DNA from 2 places in the Rhodoferax koreensis genome. Region 1 is predicted to be linked to the other one. Evidence: predicted binding sites of a transcription regulator. Region 1 holds the regulator's gene; the other holds the start of a gene.
What was found. The regulator FliA, encoded in region 1, starts transcription of late flagellar genes. The targets are predictions, from matches to a motif close to CTAAAGTTTNNNNNNNNNNNGCCGNTA.

Region 1 (8,421 bases):
GATGCTCACGCTCTGCGCCGTGATCGGGATGGTGATGCCGTTGGCCACCGTCATGCCGCTGGAGGTGACCAGCCGGCCCTGCGAGTCGACCTCGAACGAGCCGTCGCGGGTGTAGGCGATGCTGCCGTCGGGCTGGTTGATCTGGAAGAAGCCGTTGCCCTTGATCGCCACGTCCAGCGAATTGCCCGACTGCTGCAGGCTGCCCTGCGCGAACGAACGGCTGGTGGCCACGGTGCGCACGCCCAGGCCCAGGTGCAGGCCGGTGGGCAGTTGCGACTGTTCGGAGGTGTCGGCGCCCACCTGGCGCAGGTTCTGGTAGATCAGGTCCTCGAACACCGCGTTGGCCCGCTTGTAGCCCGTGGTGGATACGTTGGCCAGGTTGTGCGAGATGACGTCCAGCTGCGTCTGCTGGGCTTCCATGCCGGTCTTGGCGATCCAGAGGGAATTGATCATGATGTGCTTCCTTTATCCTTGCACGCCGAGCAACTGGCTCGCGGTCTTGTCATTGCTTTCTGCGGTCTGCAGCAGCTTCATCTGCGTCTCGAACTGGCGTGCGACCTGGATCATGCCGACCATGGTTTCCACCGCGTTCACGTTCGAGCCTTCGATCGCGCCGGGCAGCATCTTGGCGTTGGCGTCCTGCGGCAGGGCGTCGCCGGTGGTGCTGCGAAACAGGGCGTCGTCGCCGCGTTTCAGCGTCTGGTCGGCATTCGGCGTGACCATCTTCAGCCGGCCCAGGCGCGTCGGCCGCTGGCCTTCGATGGTGGCGTTGACGCTGCCGTCGTAACCGAAGGACACCTGCGCGCCCTGCGGCACGTCGATCGGCGCGCCGCCGTCGGAGAGCACCGGCAGGCCGCTGGCGTTGACCAGCTGGCCGGTGGCCGAGACCTCGAAGCTGCCGTTGCGGGTGTAGGCCTCGACGCCATCCAGCCCCTGCACCGCGAACCAGGCATTGCCCTGGGCCATGGCATCGAGCGCACGGTCGGTGCGCTGCACCGGACCGGAGCGTTCCAGGTAGCCGGCCGTGGCTTCGAGGGCGAACACACGGGTGCTCGCACCCGGCCCGTTCAGCGGCACCGAGCGGAACGTCGCCAGCTCGGCGCGGAAGCCGTTGGTGGAGACGTTGGCCAGGTTGTTGGACAACACGTCCTGCCGGTGCATGGCCGCGTTGGCACCGGTCATCGAGGTGTAGATGAGGTGGTCCATGGCGTGTTGTTCCTAGAGGGCTGACGTCAGCGCGTGGGCATCAGCGCAGATTGACCAGGGTGGACATCACCTGGTCTTGCGTCTTGATGGTCTGCGCGTTCGCCTGGTAGGCGCGCTGCGCGGTCATCATGTTCACCAGTTCGGCGGTCAGGTCGACGTTGGAGTCCTCCAGCGCGCCCGAGCGCAGTTCGCCGAAGTTGCCGTCGGTGGGCGTGCCGAGCACGGCCTGGCCGGACTCGAAGGTCTCGATCCAGTTGTTGCCGCCGATCGGTGCCAGGCCCTGCGTGTTGCGGAAATTGGCCAGCGCCACCTGGCCTTCTGCGCGCGTCACGCCGTTCGAATAACGGGTCTGGATCATCCCGTTGGCTTCGATGTTGATGCCTGTCAGCTCGCCCGCGGTGTAGCCGTCCTGCGTGAGATCGGAGACGGCGAACTTGGTGCCGTACTGCGTGATCTTGGACAGGTCGATCGTCACCGGAAACGCCGGCAGGTTGTTCGGGTTGGGCGGCGTGGGGTTGACCGTGAGCGAGAGGGCGGATCCGGCCACCGGCGCGCCGTTGTTGTCGAAGGCCAGGGAGCCGATCGGGCTGGCGACGACGGGCGGCACGGCGTTCGGGTCGTCCAGCGTGTCGTACACGTCCCAGGTGTTGGCGGTGGCCGTCTTCTGGAAATACAGGCTGACCGGCTTGGCCACGCCCTGGCTGTCGTAGACGTTGAGCGAGGTGCCGTAGGTGCCGCGCGGCGTGGCTGCGACCGGCGGGGTGGCGCTCGGGTTGCCGGCGGCGTCGGTGGTGCGCGCATCGAGGTTCAGCGAAGCCGTGATCTTGGTGGTCTGCTTGGCGGGGATCGGCTGGGCCGTGGGGAACACCAGCGGAATCGGGTCGGTGGAGGTGCGCAGGCCGGTGTCGGGGTCGATCGGATAGCCCATCACGCTGTCGGCGTTGTTGGTGATCAGCGCGCCGTCCTTGTCGAGCTTGAAGTTGCCGGCGCGGGTGTAGGCCGGCGTGCCATCGGTCTGCTGCAGCTTGAAGAAACCATTGCCGTTGATGGCCACGTCCAGGCTGTTGCCGGTGATGGCGAAGTTGGCCTGGGTGAACTGCTGGGAGATGGCGGCCACCTCGACGCCGATGCCGGCGTTCTTGCTGCCCGAGGTGCCCAGGTTGGAGGCCACCATTTCCGCGAATTCGGCGCGTGAGGACTTGAAGCCCGTGGTGTTGGCGTTGGCGATGTTGTGGCCGATCACGTCCAGGTTCTTGCTGGATGCATTCAAGCCGGAGAGGCCTTGTTGAAAACTCATGTGAACTCCTGGGGTGATGTTTAGAGAATGGCCTTGATGGCGCTGTAGGCCACCGATCCGCCTTTTTCGAGCTGCAGCTTGAGCGCGCCGTTTTCTGCGCCCACGGAAACCACTTTGTCCTGCGTCAGCGCGGTGGCATCGACCGCGGCCGTGGCGTTGTTGGCGATCACCTTGAAGTTCAAGGCACCGGTGCCGGTGTAGCCCGTGGTGTCGTATTCGAAGCTGTGCCGGCCCGCATCGAGCGAGCCGAGCTTGACCGTGCCGAGCACCGTGCCGCCGGTGGTGGACACCTGCACATTCACGTCGGCCGCGTTGCCCGCCAGGTCGAACGAGCCGGTGCCGGTCTTGGTGGTGCTGTCCACCGTCAGGGTGTTGCCTTCGGTCAGCACGCTGCGCCCGACCATCGCGCCGCCCTGCATCACCTGCAGCGAGGTGAACTGGTCGGACATGCCCTTGATCGTGGTGTTGAGCTGCTGGATGCCGGTGACGGTGTTGATCTGCGCGATCTGGGAGGTCATCTCGGCGTTGTCCAGCGGATTCATCGGGTCCTGGTTGTTGAGCTGCGCGACCAGCAGCTTGAGGAAGCGGTCCTGCGCGGCGGCCGGGTCGGAGGTCGAATTGTTGGTCGTGGCGGAGGTCGCACCCCAGGAGCCGTTGACGCCGGTGATTGCCATGGTGTAGTCCTTGAAAGCGGTTCTTGAGGCGGAATGGGCTTACTGGCCCATCTGCAGGGTCTTGAGCAGCAGCGTCTTGGCCGTGTTCATCACCTCGACGTTGTTCTGGTACGAGCGCGAGGCCGAGATCATGTTGACCATCTCATCCACCGCGTTGACGTTCGAATGCGTGACGTAACCCTCGGCGTCGGCATTGGGATGGTTCGGGTCCAGCACCTTGCGCCCGGGCAGGTCGCTTTCGGTGATGGCCTTCACGCGCACGCCGGCCGAGCTTTCGGCACCCATGAGTTCGGTCTGGAACACGACCTGGCGCGCCTTGTAGGCCTTGCCGTCCGGCCCGGCCACCGCGTCCACGTTGGCCAGGTTGGAGGCGACCACGTTGAGGCGCTGCGACTGCGCGCTGATGGCGCTGCCGGAGACGCCGAAGATGGAGAACATGGACATGGTGATTCCTTATTGCCCTTGGATGGCGGACAACATCGTCTTGGCTTGTCCATTGATGAAGCGCAGCGTGGCTTCGTAACGCACGGCGTTGTCGACGAAGTTGGCGCGTTCGCGGTCCAGGTCCACCGTGTTGTTGTCCAGGTTGGGCTGGCTCTGCACGCTGTAGCCGAGCTGCTGCGAGCCGCTGCCCGACAGGTTCGGGCTCGGCACGTCCATGTGCCGGCTGTCGGTCTTGTTCGTGGCCATGCCGGCGTCGCGATTGAGCGCCGCGCCCATCGCGTCCTTGAAGTTGAAGTCGCGCGCCACGTAGCCGGGGGTGTCGACGTTGGCGATGTTGCTGGCGATGGCGCGCTGGCGCTCGGCGCGCAGCACCAGGGCCTTGCTCTGGAAGTCCAGGCCTCCGACCATTTTGTCCAACATGCGACACCTCGCTTTCCGATGAGTGGCCACGGGAGCCAGGACGGCCCGGGTGGTGCGCAAATTATGAAAAAACTGAAGCCTGGCGATGTGGCGAAGAAACGGGTGATCACCACGCAGTTCCGTCGTTCGCGGCCGGGCTGGCTGCCTATAGTTGCGGCATCGTGCAGGACGGGGCCCGTGCCCCATCGGCCTTCCTGGGCGAACCTGGAGGTTTTATGCAGATCCGATTCGCCCCTAGCCGTCTCCTGGTCTCCCTGGCGGTGCTGGCTTGCGCCGCCCAGGCGCAGGTCGATCCCAGCCAGGCCTATGCCGATTCCGCCCGGAAATGGCTGGACGACACGGTGGCCAACGCCACCGCCGGCAGCAACAACCCGCTGCGCATGGAGGTGAGCGTCGGCGCGCTGGATTCCCGCCTGCGCCTGGCGCCGTGTGCGCGCGTCGAGCCCTTCCTGCCGCCCGGCACGCGGCTCTGGGGCCGCAGCCGCATCGGCCTGCGCTGCGTCGACGGCGCGACGCGCTGGAGCGTGTTCCTGCCGGTCACGGTCAAGGCCTTCGGACCGGCATGGGTCGCGCGCGCGCCGGTGGCCGCCGGTGCGGTGCTGGGGCCGGACGATGCCGCGCAGGCCGAGGTCGACTGGGCCGAAGAAGCTTCACCCGTGCTGGCCAATGCCGATATCTGGGTGGGGCAGATGGCCGCGCGCAACTGGGCGCCGGGCCAGACGATCCGCCAATCGATGGTGAAGGCCGCCACGGTGTTCCAGGCCGGCGCGCAGATCCGCGTGCTGGCGGAAGGGCCAGGTTTCCAGGTCGCCTCCGACGGCCAGGCCATGACGGCCGGTGTGATCGGACAGCCGGCGCGGGTGCGCATGGACAACGGCCGGGTGATGTCGGGCACGGTGTTGGATGCACGCACCGTCCGGCTGGAAATGTGATTGAAACAACGCTGTTACCGCAATTAGGATTAAAGTTGGGACGAAATTGGTCGAAAGCATTGCTACGATGCCCCGGTTTCAGGGCGGATGGAGAGAGCGATGAAGATTGGACAGACCCCCGAATTGCCGGTTGCCGGCACACCGGCGCCCCCCAAAAAGGCGGGGCCGGAGCAACAGACTGCGCCCGCAAGCCTGGCCAAGGAAGGTGTGCGCGCGTCGACCGCTGGGGCGTCCGTCTCGGTTTCGAAGCTGGCACGGGCACTGGACCCGACCGACCGGGCTGTGGGCGGCGACTTCGACAGCAAGAAGGTCGAGGCCATCCGTTCGGCCATCGAGGACGGCAGCTACAAGGTGAATCCCGAAGCCATTGCCGACAAACTCTTGTCCAACGCCAGCGAAATGCTCAACGTGACGCGCGGTTATTGACCGTTTCAGATTTTTCCGGAGTCTCCCCATGGCCCAGCCGATCCAGTTCGATTCCAGCCTGACCGAAGTCGAGCAACTGCTGGACCAGGTCTCGGCATCGTTGCTGGCCGGCGACGCGCGCGCGCTGGAAGCCCATAGCCAATCGCTGCGTGATGCAATGCTGGCGCTCTCCAGCATGGCCGCTTCGCAAAAGGCCGTGTTGTTCGCCAACCCCACCATGCAACACCGTGTGGCCGCGGTATCGACGCGGCTGGCGCAGCAGCGCGAAGGCTTGGCCCGCCGCGCCGTGGTGGTGAACCGCGCGCTGGCCACTGTTCTGCCGCAGTCCGACGCCGCCACGTATGCGGGCCGTGGCGCACCGGCTTACCGCAACAGTGCGGCGCGCATCTACGCCAACGCGGCGACCTGAAACGCTCATTTCCATGAAAAATGGCCCTCTTGCGGGGCCATTTTTCATGGGGTCGACACATGGGCGGCAAGCCGCGTGTTCTCAGTGGCTCCGCATCTTCGCCCGCAGCCGCGCGATCGACTGGCTGTGCAGCTGGCACACGCGCGACTCGGTCACGCCGAGCACAGCGGCGATTTCCTTGAGGTTCAGGTCGTTCTCGTAGTACATGCTCATGATGTGCTGCTCGCGCTCGGGCAGCGTCTTGATGGCGTCGACCAGGGCCTGGCGCAGTCGGTGGTCGCGCAGCATCTGCATCGGGTCGGCGCTGTCGTCGGCCACGTGGTGGTCGAGGAAGCCGGCCTCGTCGTCCGGGCCGCTGGACATGTCTTCCAGGTAGACGAGCTGGGTGCCGCGCACCTTGCCGAGCAGCTCCTGGTAGTCGGGCAGGGTCATCTCCAGCTCCACGGCGATTTCAGATTCGAGCGGGCTGCGACCGAGCTTCTGCTCGAGCTTGCGCACCGCGCGTTCGATGTCCTTCTGGCTCTTGCGCGAGCTGCGCGACATCCAGTCGCCCTCGCGGAGTTCATCGATCATCGCGCCGCGGATGCGCTGCGTGGCGAAGGTCTCGAACTGCACGCCCTGGCTCACCTCGTACCGCGTCAACGCCTCCGACAGGCCGATCATGCCGACCTGGATCAGGTCGTCGAGTTCGACGTTGGGCGGCAGCTTGGCGATCATGTGGTGCGCCAGGCGCCGCACCAGCGGCACATACTGGCGGATCATGTGTTCACGGTCCATCTGACCTTTGGCGGTGTACATCACTGGCTCCGGACGGGATGGACAACGGCGCCGGACCCGAAACCGGCAGGGGCGAAGCTGCTCGGCCAGCCGCCGCCAACCGTGGCGGCACTTTCCAGGAGGCGCAGCACCAGCCGAGGCGTGTCTTCGCAGGGGAGGTCCTGCTGAGGGAATGACCGGATGCTGAGCACTTCCGTGTCGCAGCCGAGGTAGGTGGCCGCACACTGCCGCAGCGAGCGCGCGGCCACCGTGGCGCGGTTTTCCGCGGCCTTGAGCGGGCCGGTCACCAGCGACACGAGGATCGGCAGGCGTTGCGCCCGTTGCAGCAGTTGCTTCAACGTCTGGTAGCCGCCGACGATGGAGTTTCTCGATGGCGCGATGGCCAGCAACGGACGTACGCCCGTGCCGGACAGCAGCGACATCAATGCGTCGGCGCGCGCATACAGCAGCACGATGTTGAAATCCTTGAACAGTGGTCCCAAATTTCCAAGATTTCCCAAGGGCGGAAGGCCCATGTCGTCCTCCATGTCTCGAGAGGCCAGCCGGGCCAGCCCCAGCCTGGATGGCACGATCTGCCAGTTGGCGTCCTCGTGCGGGTGGTCCAGCCAGTGTGCATGGTCCAGCAATTGTTGCAGACCCGGATTGTGCTCCGATTCTGCGGTCGTGCCATCCAGCACGGCCACGCTGTGGCCCAGCCCCTCGAGCGAGGTGCAGATCTGCCAGAGCAGGGGCTGCTCGGTGCGCGACTCGCCGCGGCTGACCATGGCGATCACGCGCGTGCCATGGCTTGGCGCCTGTGGCAGCCAGTGGCGCAGGCCTTCGCTCTGATCGAGCACCGCCGCGTCCGTCGCACGGGCCGCCGCGTCAAGCATGGGCACGTTCCTTGTATTCGATGGGCTCGGAGGGCGAGAAGAAGAAGCTCAGATCGGCCGCCTTCGGGTCGAACGCCGACTTCGAACTCGATCGCATCGAGGTGCCGATCAGCTTCTTGGGGTCGGCGGCCTCCCAGTCCTCGGGCACGCGCTGGCCGTTGCAGACGCCGCGCAGCACCAGCTGGTGGCGGATGATGGCGTCCAGCGACGGGCCGAGTTTCACGGCTTCGTCCACCTTGGACAGGATGGCCTGCTGCACGCCGCTGGTCTTGAACGAGGTCAGCACATCGTCCAGCGTGTCGCCGTGGCCGCCGGCGTTGAGCACCAGCATCCGGTTGACCTTGGGCAGGTCGAGCACATCGAGCATGTCGCGCTTGCGCGGGTCGCGCGGGGCGATGCCGGTGGTGTCGATCAGCACCATCTTCTTGTTGCCCAGCAGGCCCAGCAGGTCCTGCAGCGCGGCGCGGTCGTGCGCCAGATGCGCCACCACACCGAGCATGCGGCCATAGGCGCGCAGCTGCTCGTGGGCCGCGACGCGGTAGGTGTCGAGCGTGATCAGGCCGACGCTGTTGGCGCCGTGTACGCGTACGCAATGCGCGGCGAGCTTGGCCGCAGTGGTGGTCTTGCCCACGCCGGTGGCCCCCACCAGCGCGTAGATGCCGCCCTGGTCGAACAGCGACGGCGCGCGCACGTCGGTCTTGAGGTTGCGTTCGAGCACGTCCATGAGCCAACGCACGGCTTCGGCCGCACCGAGTTCCTCGGGCAGGCGTTCCAGCACGGCGCGGGCCAGGGCCGGCGAATAACCGGCGCGGATCAGCTTGAGCATCAGGTTCGACTGGATCGGGTCCTGCTTGGCCTGGCCCAGCCAGGCCATGGTGCTGAAGCGCTCCTCGATCATTTCCTTCATCGCCTGCAGTTCGTCGACGATGCCCTTGTTCGCGGCCTGCGCGGCGGCCGGTGCCGA
Region 2 (8,421 bases), 2.5 Mb from region 1:
TCCCTGCAGCACCAGTGGATCACCGCCGCCATCGGCCGGGAGCAGGAATGGCTGGCCGAGCGCCTGGCCCGTCGCGGCACCCACGTGGCGCCGATGCTGCAGGAAGTTCGCGACGGCCGCTGGATGCACATCTACGAAATCCGCACGCCGCAAGGCTATGTGGTGGCCGCGGGCATGGAGGTGACCGAGATGGTGCACCAGCGCCAGGCGCTCGAAGCCGCCAACGAGCGGCTGGCCATGCTGTCGGTGACCGACGGGCTCACGGGCATCGCCAACCGCCGGCACTTCGACGAGACGCTGGCCGCCGAATGGCTGCGCGAGGCGCGCCATCAGGAGCCGCTGGCCCTGCTGATCATCGACATCGACCATTTCAAGGGCTACAACGACCACTACGGCCACCTGGCCGGCGACGAATGCCTGCGCCGCGTGGCCCAGGTGCTGCAGAGCTGCCTGCGCCGCTCGGGTGAAGTCGTGGCACGTTACGGCGGCGAGGAATTCGCCCTGCTGATGCCGGCCACCAGCAACGACGAGGCGCGCTTCATGGCCCAGCGTTGCATGGAGCAGTTGGCCCTGGCCGACATCCCGCATGCGGCCTCGGCCACCGCGCCGCAGCTCACGCTGAGCATCGGCGTGGCCAGCGCCGTGCCCGACCCGGCCTTCAAGCCGGAAGCCCTGGTGGACGCGGCCGATGCGGCGCTCTACCGCGCCAAGAATTCGGGCCGCAACCGCTACGAGATCACCGACCTATTTTCAGTCGGACGCAGCGCGGATTGAAGCTCAGTGCGCCTGATCCCAGTTCGCGCCGAAACCGACTTCCGCGAGCAGCGGCACCTGCAGGTCGGCCACGCCGGCCATGATGCGCGGGATCTCCATGCGCACCCATTCGATCTCGGCCTCGGGCACCTCGAACACCAGTTCGTCGTGCACCTGCATGATCATCAGCGTGCCGCGCCGCTCGGCGTCCAGCACCCGCTGCACCTCGACCATGCTGAGCTTGATGAGATCGGCCGCCGTGCCCTGCATCGGCGCGTTGATGGCCGCGCGCTCGGCGCCGCCGCGGCGCGGACCGTTGGGTGAATTGATCTCGGGCAGATACAGCCGCCGGCCGAACACCGTTTCCACATAACCCTTGCTCTTGGCACTGAGTCGGGTCTCGTCCATGTAGTGCTTCACGCCCGGGTAGCGCTCGAAGTAACGCGCGATGTAGTTCTTGGCCGCGGTGTTGTCGATGCCGAGGTTGCGCGCCAGGCCGAAGGCGCTCATGCCGTAGATCAGGCCGAAATTGATGACCTTGGCATAGCGCCGCTGCTCGCTCGACACCTGGTCCACCGCCACGCCGAAGACCTCGGCCGCGGTGGCGCGGTGCACGTCGAGGCCCTCCTTGAAGGCGTGGAGCAGCGCAGGATCGCCGCTGATGTGGGCCATGATGCGCAGCTCGATCTGGGAATAGTCGGCGCTGGCGATCACGCGGCCGGCGGGCGCCACGAAGGCTTCGCGCACGCGCCGGCCCTCGGCGGTGCGGATCGGGATGTTCTGCAGGTTCGGGTCGTTGCTGGAGAGCCGCCCGGTCACGGCCACGGCCTGTGCGTAGTGCGTGTGCACGCGGCCGGTGCGCGGGTTGGCGAGTTGAGCGAGCTTGTCGGTGTAGGTGCCCTTGAGCTTCGACAGCCCGCGGTGCTCCAGGATCTTGGCCGGCAGCGGGTAGTCCTCGGCGAGTTTCTCGAGCACTTCTTCATCGGTGCTGGGCGCGCCGGTGGCGGTCTTCTTCACCACCGGCAGGCCGAGCTTGGTGAAGAAGATCTCGCCGATCTGCTTCGGGCTGCCGAGGTTGAACGGCTGGCCCGCGAGTTCGTGCGCCTCGGCCTCGAGCTGCAGGATACGCGCGCCAAGCTCGCCGCTCTGCTTGGCCAGGATCGGTGCGTCGATCAGCACGCCGTTGCGTTCGATGCGGTACAACGCCTCGCTCGATGCGATTTCCAGTTCGTAGATGAAACGCAGCTTGGCATCGGCCTGCAACTGCGGCCACAGCGTGTTGTGCACGTCCAGCGTCTGGTCGGAGTCTTCGCACGCGTAATGCGAGGCCTTGCCGATGTCGACCTGGCTGAACGGGATCTGGCTCGCGCCCTTGCCGCACAGGTCCTCGTAGTTCACGCCGCTGCGCCCCAGGTGGCGCTCGGCCAGGCTGGCCAGGCCGTGCGGCTTGTGCACTTCGAGCACGTAGCTCTGCAGCATGGTGTCGTGCGCGTAGCCCTGCACCTCGATGCCGTGGTTGGCGAACACGTGGCGGTCGTACTTGATGTGTTGGCCGAGTTTTTTCCGGCTCGGATTTTCGAGCCAGGGCTTGAGCCGCGCCAGCACTTCGTCGCGCGGCAATTGCGCTGGCGCATCCGGGTAATCGTGCGCCAGCGGAACGTAGGCGGCCTCGCCCGGCTCGACGCTGAAGCTCACGCCGACGATCTCGGCCACCACCTCGTTGAGCGAGGTCGTCTCGGTGTCCACCGCGACCAGCTCGGCGGCATCGAGGCGCGCCAGCCAGGGCGCGAGCTGTTCCCAGGTCAGGATGGTGTCGTAGCGCAGGGACGTGGCCTGCGCCACGCGCGCTTCCTCGTCGGCGATGATGTCCTCGGGGTCGTCGAACAGGCCGGGTTCGTTGCCCGGCCTGGCGCGCGGCTTCGGCGTCGGCGACGCCAGCACGGCGGCATCGACCACCGCGGCGGCCTCCAGCGTGCGCACCAGTCCCTTGAAGCCATATTTCTCGTAGAAGGCGCGCAGCGCGTCGGCCTGCTGTTCGGTGAAGGCCATGGCGTCCAGCGCCGGCAGGCCGGCGATGTGCGCGGCCAGGTCGCAATCGGTGCGGATCGTCACCAGCCTGCGGCCCTGCGGCAGCCAGTCCAGCGCATTGCGCAGGTTCTCGCCGGCCACGCCCTTGATCTCATGGGCGCGCTCGAGCAGCCTATCGAGGGAGCCGTACTCCATGAGCCACTTGGCCGCCGTCTTCGGCCCGACCTTGGCCACGCCGGGCACGTTGTCCACGGTGTCGCCCACCAGGGTCTGGTAGTCCACCATCAGCGACGGCGGCACGCCGAACTCGGCGGTGACGCCGGCCACGTCGCGGCGCTTGCCGTTCATGGTGTCGATGATGGTGATGTGTTCGTCCACCAGCTGGCTCAGGTCCTTGTCGCCGCTGGAGACGATGACCTCGATGCCCTGCGCCGCGGCCACCACGGCCAGCGTGCCGATCACGTCATCGGCCTCCACCCCCGGCACCACCAGCACCGGCCAGCCGAGCGCGCGCACCACCTCATGGATCGGCTCGATCTGGCTGCGCAGATCGTCGGGCATGGGCGAGCGGTGCGCCTTGTAGTCGGGATACCAGTCGTCGCGGAAGGTCTTGCCCGGCGCGTCGAAGATGCAGGCCGCGAAATCGGCGGGCTGCTCGCGGCGCAGGCTGGTCATCATGTTGATCATGCCGCGGATCGCTCCGGTGGCCGGGCTGGTCGGGTCGCCGGGCACGGCGCGCAGGTCGGGCATGGCGTGGAAGGCACGGTACAGGTAGCTGGAACCATCGACCAGCAGCAGGGTTTTCTTTGTCATGGCGGCATTTTGCCTGCGCCCCCGCGACCCGGCGTGAGGTGAACGCTGCCGACGTTTCAGGCGTAGGTATCGAGGTTTTCGCCCAGCCCGGGTGATCGGGATACGCGCGGCGCGGCCTGGGCATCCTGGTCGGCCTGGGCCACCCGCTGCTGGTCCCATTGCGCCTGTTGCTGCTGGCGCTGGATCGCGGCGATCTGGGCCTGCACCAGTTGAATCTGCGCCTGCAGCAGCTTGACCTGCAAGTCCTTGGCCTTCGCATCCATGTCCTGCGCGGCCACGTCTTTCAACTGTTGCATGAGTTGCAACATCTGCTTGACCAGCGCCGCGATTTGGCTGGCAGCCTGAGCGTCTTGCGATGAGACGGAAGCGGAAGATGTGATTCTCATGGGATATTGATCGACGGATGAGCCGCTTTCTTGAGGACGGTCGTGGCGGTCGTCAGATCGACGTCGAGGCTGACAGATTCGAACTCCATGGCTCGAACGCCATGGCGGCGGCTCGGCTGGATGCAAGAAAGACGTCCTCCAGGCCTTCCACGTCGCCCTCGCCTGGGAGGCGCGGCCATTCCGGCCGTGTGCCCTGGCGTTTTGTGGGGTGGGCGCCACGCGGGTCAGGCATCGGTCCTACAATCCAGGCATGCGCGCCTTCCACCTCATTCCGCTCCTTTCGGCCCTCCTGCTCGGGCAGGCCGCCGCCTGGGCCCAATCTCCGGCGGCCCCGGCCGCGCCCGCTGAAGCGGCCTCCGCACCCGCCCGGCCCGGCTCCCGGGTGGACCAGCGCATCGAACACATCCAGGTCGAAGATAAGGACGTGCACATCGAAGAGCGCCGCTACGGCGGCGAAACCCAGAGCATCACCGTGCAGCCGACCAACGGCATGCCCGCCTATGAGGTGGTGCCGGCCAATGGCGCGCGCAACCGGCCGCTGGGCGAGCGCGATGCCGCGTCCGGCAATTCCGGCCAGCGGGTCTGGAAACTGTTCAATTTCTGATTCGATTTCCCCGTCATGGCTGTCTACACGAAAGTCTCTTTGGAAGAGGCGCAGGCGCTGTCGCGCGAGCTCGGTCTGGGTGAGGCCAGCGCGCTGCGCGGCATCGAAGGCGGCATCGAGAACACCAACTATTTCATGAGCACGGTCGAAGGCGAATACGTGCTCACGCTGTTCGAACGGCTGAGTTTCGAGCAACTGCCCTACTACCTGTACCTGATGAAGCACCTGGCGCAGCGCGGCATCCCCGTGCCGGACCCGGTGGCCAACCGCGACGGCGACGTCCTGCACACCGTGCAGGGCAAGCCGGCCTCGGTGGTGACCAGGCTCGCTGGCAGGAGCGAACTCGCGCCCGGCGTCGCGCACGGCCGCGCGGTGGGCGCGATGCTGGCGCGCATGCACCTGGCGGGCCGAGACTTCAACCGCAGCCAGCCCAACCTGCGTGGCCTGGCCTGGTGGAATGAAACCGTGCCGGTGGTCAAGCCCTATCTCGATCCACCACAGGCCGCGCTGCTGCAGAGCGAACTCGCTTTCCAGAACCACGTCGCGGCCTCGTCCGCCTACGCGGCGCTGCCGCGCGGACCGGTGCATGCCGACCTGTTCCGCGACAACGTGATGTTCGACAGCGGCGCCGACGGCCAGGCAGGCCCGGTACTGAGCGGCTTCTTCGACTTCTATTTCGCGGGCGACGACACCTGGCTGTTCGACCTGGCGGTGTGCCTCAACGACTGGTGCATCGACCTGGCCACCGGCGCGACCGATGCGGCACGCACGGCGGCATTCCTGCAGGCCTACGAATCCGTGCGGCCGCTGACCGGCCCCGAGCGCCAGTTGCTACCGGCCATGCTGCGCGCCGGTGCACTGCGCTTCTGGATCTCGCGGCTCTGGGATTTCCATCTGCCGCGCGCGGCGGACATGCTCAAGGCGCACGATCCCTCGCATTTCGAGCGGGTGTTGCGGGAGCGCGTGGCTCATCCGCTGGCCGATATCGGCCAACTGGCGGTCTGCGCATGAAGCTCAACATCGTGCCGGCACGCACCGGCGCCGCCTGGGTCAAGTCGGGCATCCTGACCTTCTTCAAACAGCCATTGGCCCTGGCTGGCCTGTTCTTCATGTTCATGGCCGTGATGACCATCGCCACCATGCTGCCATTGCTCGGCAGTGCGCTCGCGCTCGGCCTGCTGCCGGCAGCCACGCTCGGGCTGATGGCCGCCACGCAGGAGGCGACCAAGGGCAAGTTCCCCACGCCGCTGATCCTGGTCAGCGCCTTTCGCGCCGGCCGCCAGCGCGTGCGTGCCATGCTCACCCTCGGCGCGCTGTATGCGTTCGGCTTCCTGCTGATCATGGGCATCTCGGCCCTGTTCGACGGCGGCAGCTTCGCCCGGATGTATTTGCTGGGCGCGCAGATTTCGCGTGAAACCCTGGCCGAGCCAAGCTTCCAGACGGCGATGTGGGTCGGGATGGCACTGTACCTGCCGCTGTCGCTGCTGTTCTGGCATGCGCCGGCGCTGGTGCACTGGTACGGCGTGCCGCCGGTCAAGAGCCTGTTCTTCAGCTTTGTCGCCTGCATGCGCAACTTCGGCGCCTACACCGTGTTCGGCCTGGCCTGGGTCGGCGTGTTCATCGTGGCCGGCATCATCATGACCACCGTCGCCGCGCTGCTCGACTCGCCCCAACTCGCCGCCGCGGCCATGGTGCCGGTGGCGCTGATCATGGCCACGATGTTCTTCACCTCGATCTTCTTCACCTTCCGCGACAGCTTCGTCGCGGATGCGCCGGAAGCCGGCGACGGGGCGCAGGTGAGCCTGCCCTAACCGGCATCGTCCAAGCTCAGAACCGGTAGCGCAATCCGGCATCCAGCCCGACACTGGTCTGCCGGAACTTGGGCTGCACCGCGCCGCCGGCCAGCACGCCGTGCCGGTACAAGGGCTGTGGCTGACCGGCGCGGGTGTTTTCCTGGCGCAGGTCGAGCCGAAGTTGCCAGCCCCACCCGGCGACTTGCGGTGCGGCCTCGGTCGACGACAGCGACAGACCCAACCGGGCCCACTGGCTGCGGCCCAGCCGCAGGCGGGCCTCGTCGAAACCCGGCAACTGCACCGTGACGTGACCCGCCGGACCAGCGCCCAGCCAGGCTTCGACGCCGAACCTCATGCCGGCGATGTCGGACACGGCATAACGCGCGCCGACCGCGGCCTGCAGGTACCGGAACTGCTCCGGATAACCCTTCACCCATCCCACCCCGGCGATATCGCGGTCCAGCATGGTCCAGTTCAACTGTGCGCCGAACGCCAGCGCCTCGCTCCCGGGTCGCCAGGCCTGCAGGTCCAACCGTTGGCGGCGTATGTCGCTCGAGGTCTGCAGCGGCGCGCCGTTGTTGCTGCGGCCATCGTAGTCGCGGTTGCCCTGCGCGTGCTGGACGTGCCCCTGCCAAGTCCAGCCGGCGCATTCCAGGCCGGCACCCACAGTGACGGTTTTCAGCCAGCCGCCTTCCTTGACCAGGCGCCCCCCGGCGCCATCGAACTCGGACCAGCGGCTGCGCTCGGTGCCGACGTTGGCGTCCAGCACCGGCGAGCCACAAGACCCCGCCAACGCAGGCGGGGCCAATGCGCAGGCCAGCAGCAGCATGCACACCCGCCATGGCCCCCCGGAATCCCGGCGCGGCACGGCCAGGCTTGTGGCGACGCTCACCACGGCTGGGTGGTCTTCGTGTCGTAGTTGCCGTCGCCGTTCTCGTCGAACTCAACCAGCGCGGCCAGGGCGCCGTCCGCGCTCACGCGCACCTGGCCTCCGGCGGCGCCGGTCAGCAGCAACTGACCTGATTGCAGCCCGCCCGGAACGCTGACCAACGGCGTCGGGGTGCTGATCCGTACCGACTGGTTGTTGAAGTGGCTGCTGAGCAAGCTGCCATTGATCACCAAGGTATCGCGATAGTCGGGTGCCGTGCCCGTATGGGCATAACTGCTGGCGTAATTGGTGAAGACCCGGCTGTAGGCCATGCCGGCCAGATCACCGGTGATGTTGTAGTTGTCGGTGGAGAAGCTGTTTTTGTAGCCATCAGCCCCGAACGATTCATTGATGAGGCGCACCGTGCCCGCCATCGTGGCAGCGCCGGTGACGCTGGTGAACTTCAGATTGCCGAACGCAACACTGAGATCGACGGCGTACTTGTCGGAGTCGATGTCGCCCGAAATGGCGTTGACGGTGATGGTGAAAGTACCGGTCATCGGGTCCGCATTCGGCTCCCGGCAGTCGTTGGCCACCACGGTCACGGCGTCGCCACCGTCGAGACGTCGGTTGTTGTTGGCATCGGTGGCGGTGACGAGCAGGCTGCCCGACACGCTGCACGGATAGGACTCTGACGCGGTGGCACCCACCGCATAGGATTTCGCGGCGCGCACCCAGTCGGCGAGCCTGGGCAATTGCTGCTGCACGAAGCGGCTGGTGCCCGTGGCTTGCGCAGCGTCGACGCCGGTGACGAGGGACGAAACGTTGGTGTTGCCCTGCAACTGGGCATCGGCCGCCAACACCTCACGGGCGCTGTTCACGTAATTGGAAGCGCTCAGTTTGAGCAAGTTCGCATCGGGCTGCGCCACAGTCCCCCCGCCGCCGGCGCTATCGCCCCCGCCGCCCCCTCCACCACCGCATGCGGCCAGGGAACACACCACCACGGCACCAGCCACCGTCCTCAGGCCGCGCGAAGAAAAAGACCCAGTTCCATCAATCATTTTGTTAGCAAAGTTTGTTAAACAACAAATCATAAATGATTAACTGCATGCAAATTTACGTTGATTAATGTGAAGAATACCTTTCCTGGGAAAGCGATAGGGTGGGTCCGCGTCT

Region 2: a site for FliA is predicted at 3,989-4,015, ahead of RD110_RS20035 (FlxA-like family protein). Genes of this name have one in related genera too.

The regions. Positions count from the first base shown of each region.
Region 1 covers NZ_CP019236.1:1,022,509-1,030,929, forward strand. Annotated here, with positions in the region: gene flgG (flagellar basal-body rod protein FlgG) at 1-453, opposite strand, end outside; gene flgF (flagellar basal-body rod protein FlgF) at 466-1,206, opposite strand; gene flgE (flagellar hook protein FlgE) at 1,247-2,503, opposite strand; gene RD110_RS04855 (flagellar hook assembly protein FlgD) at 2,524-3,177, opposite strand; gene flgC (flagellar basal body rod protein FlgC) at 3,217-3,621, opposite strand; gene flgB (flagellar basal body rod protein FlgB) at 3,631-4,041, opposite strand; gene flgA (flagellar basal body P-ring formation chaperone FlgA) at 4,257-4,973, shown strand; gene flgM (flagellar biosynthesis anti-sigma factor FlgM) at 5,073-5,399, shown strand; gene RD110_RS04880 (hypothetical protein) at 5,428-5,808, shown strand; gene RD110_RS04885 (RNA polymerase sigma factor FliA) at 5,890-6,606, opposite strand; gene RD110_RS04890 (hypothetical protein) at 6,606-7,457, opposite strand; gene flhF (flagellar biosynthesis GTPase FlhF) at 7,450-8,421, opposite strand, start outside.
Region 2 covers NZ_CP019236.1:4,317,090-4,325,510, forward strand. Annotated here, with positions in the region: gene RD110_RS20025 (GGDEF domain-containing protein) at 1-774, shown strand, start outside; gene polA (DNA polymerase I) at 778-3,594, opposite strand; gene RD110_RS20035 (FlxA-like family protein) at 3,651-3,980, opposite strand; gene RD110_RS20040 (hypothetical protein) at 4,231-4,584, shown strand; gene RD110_RS20045 (homoserine kinase) at 4,600-5,595, shown strand; gene RD110_RS20050 (BPSS1780 family membrane protein) at 5,592-6,395, shown strand; gene RD110_RS20055 (hypothetical protein) at 6,412-7,269, opposite strand; gene RD110_RS20060 (hypothetical protein) at 7,266-8,153, opposite strand.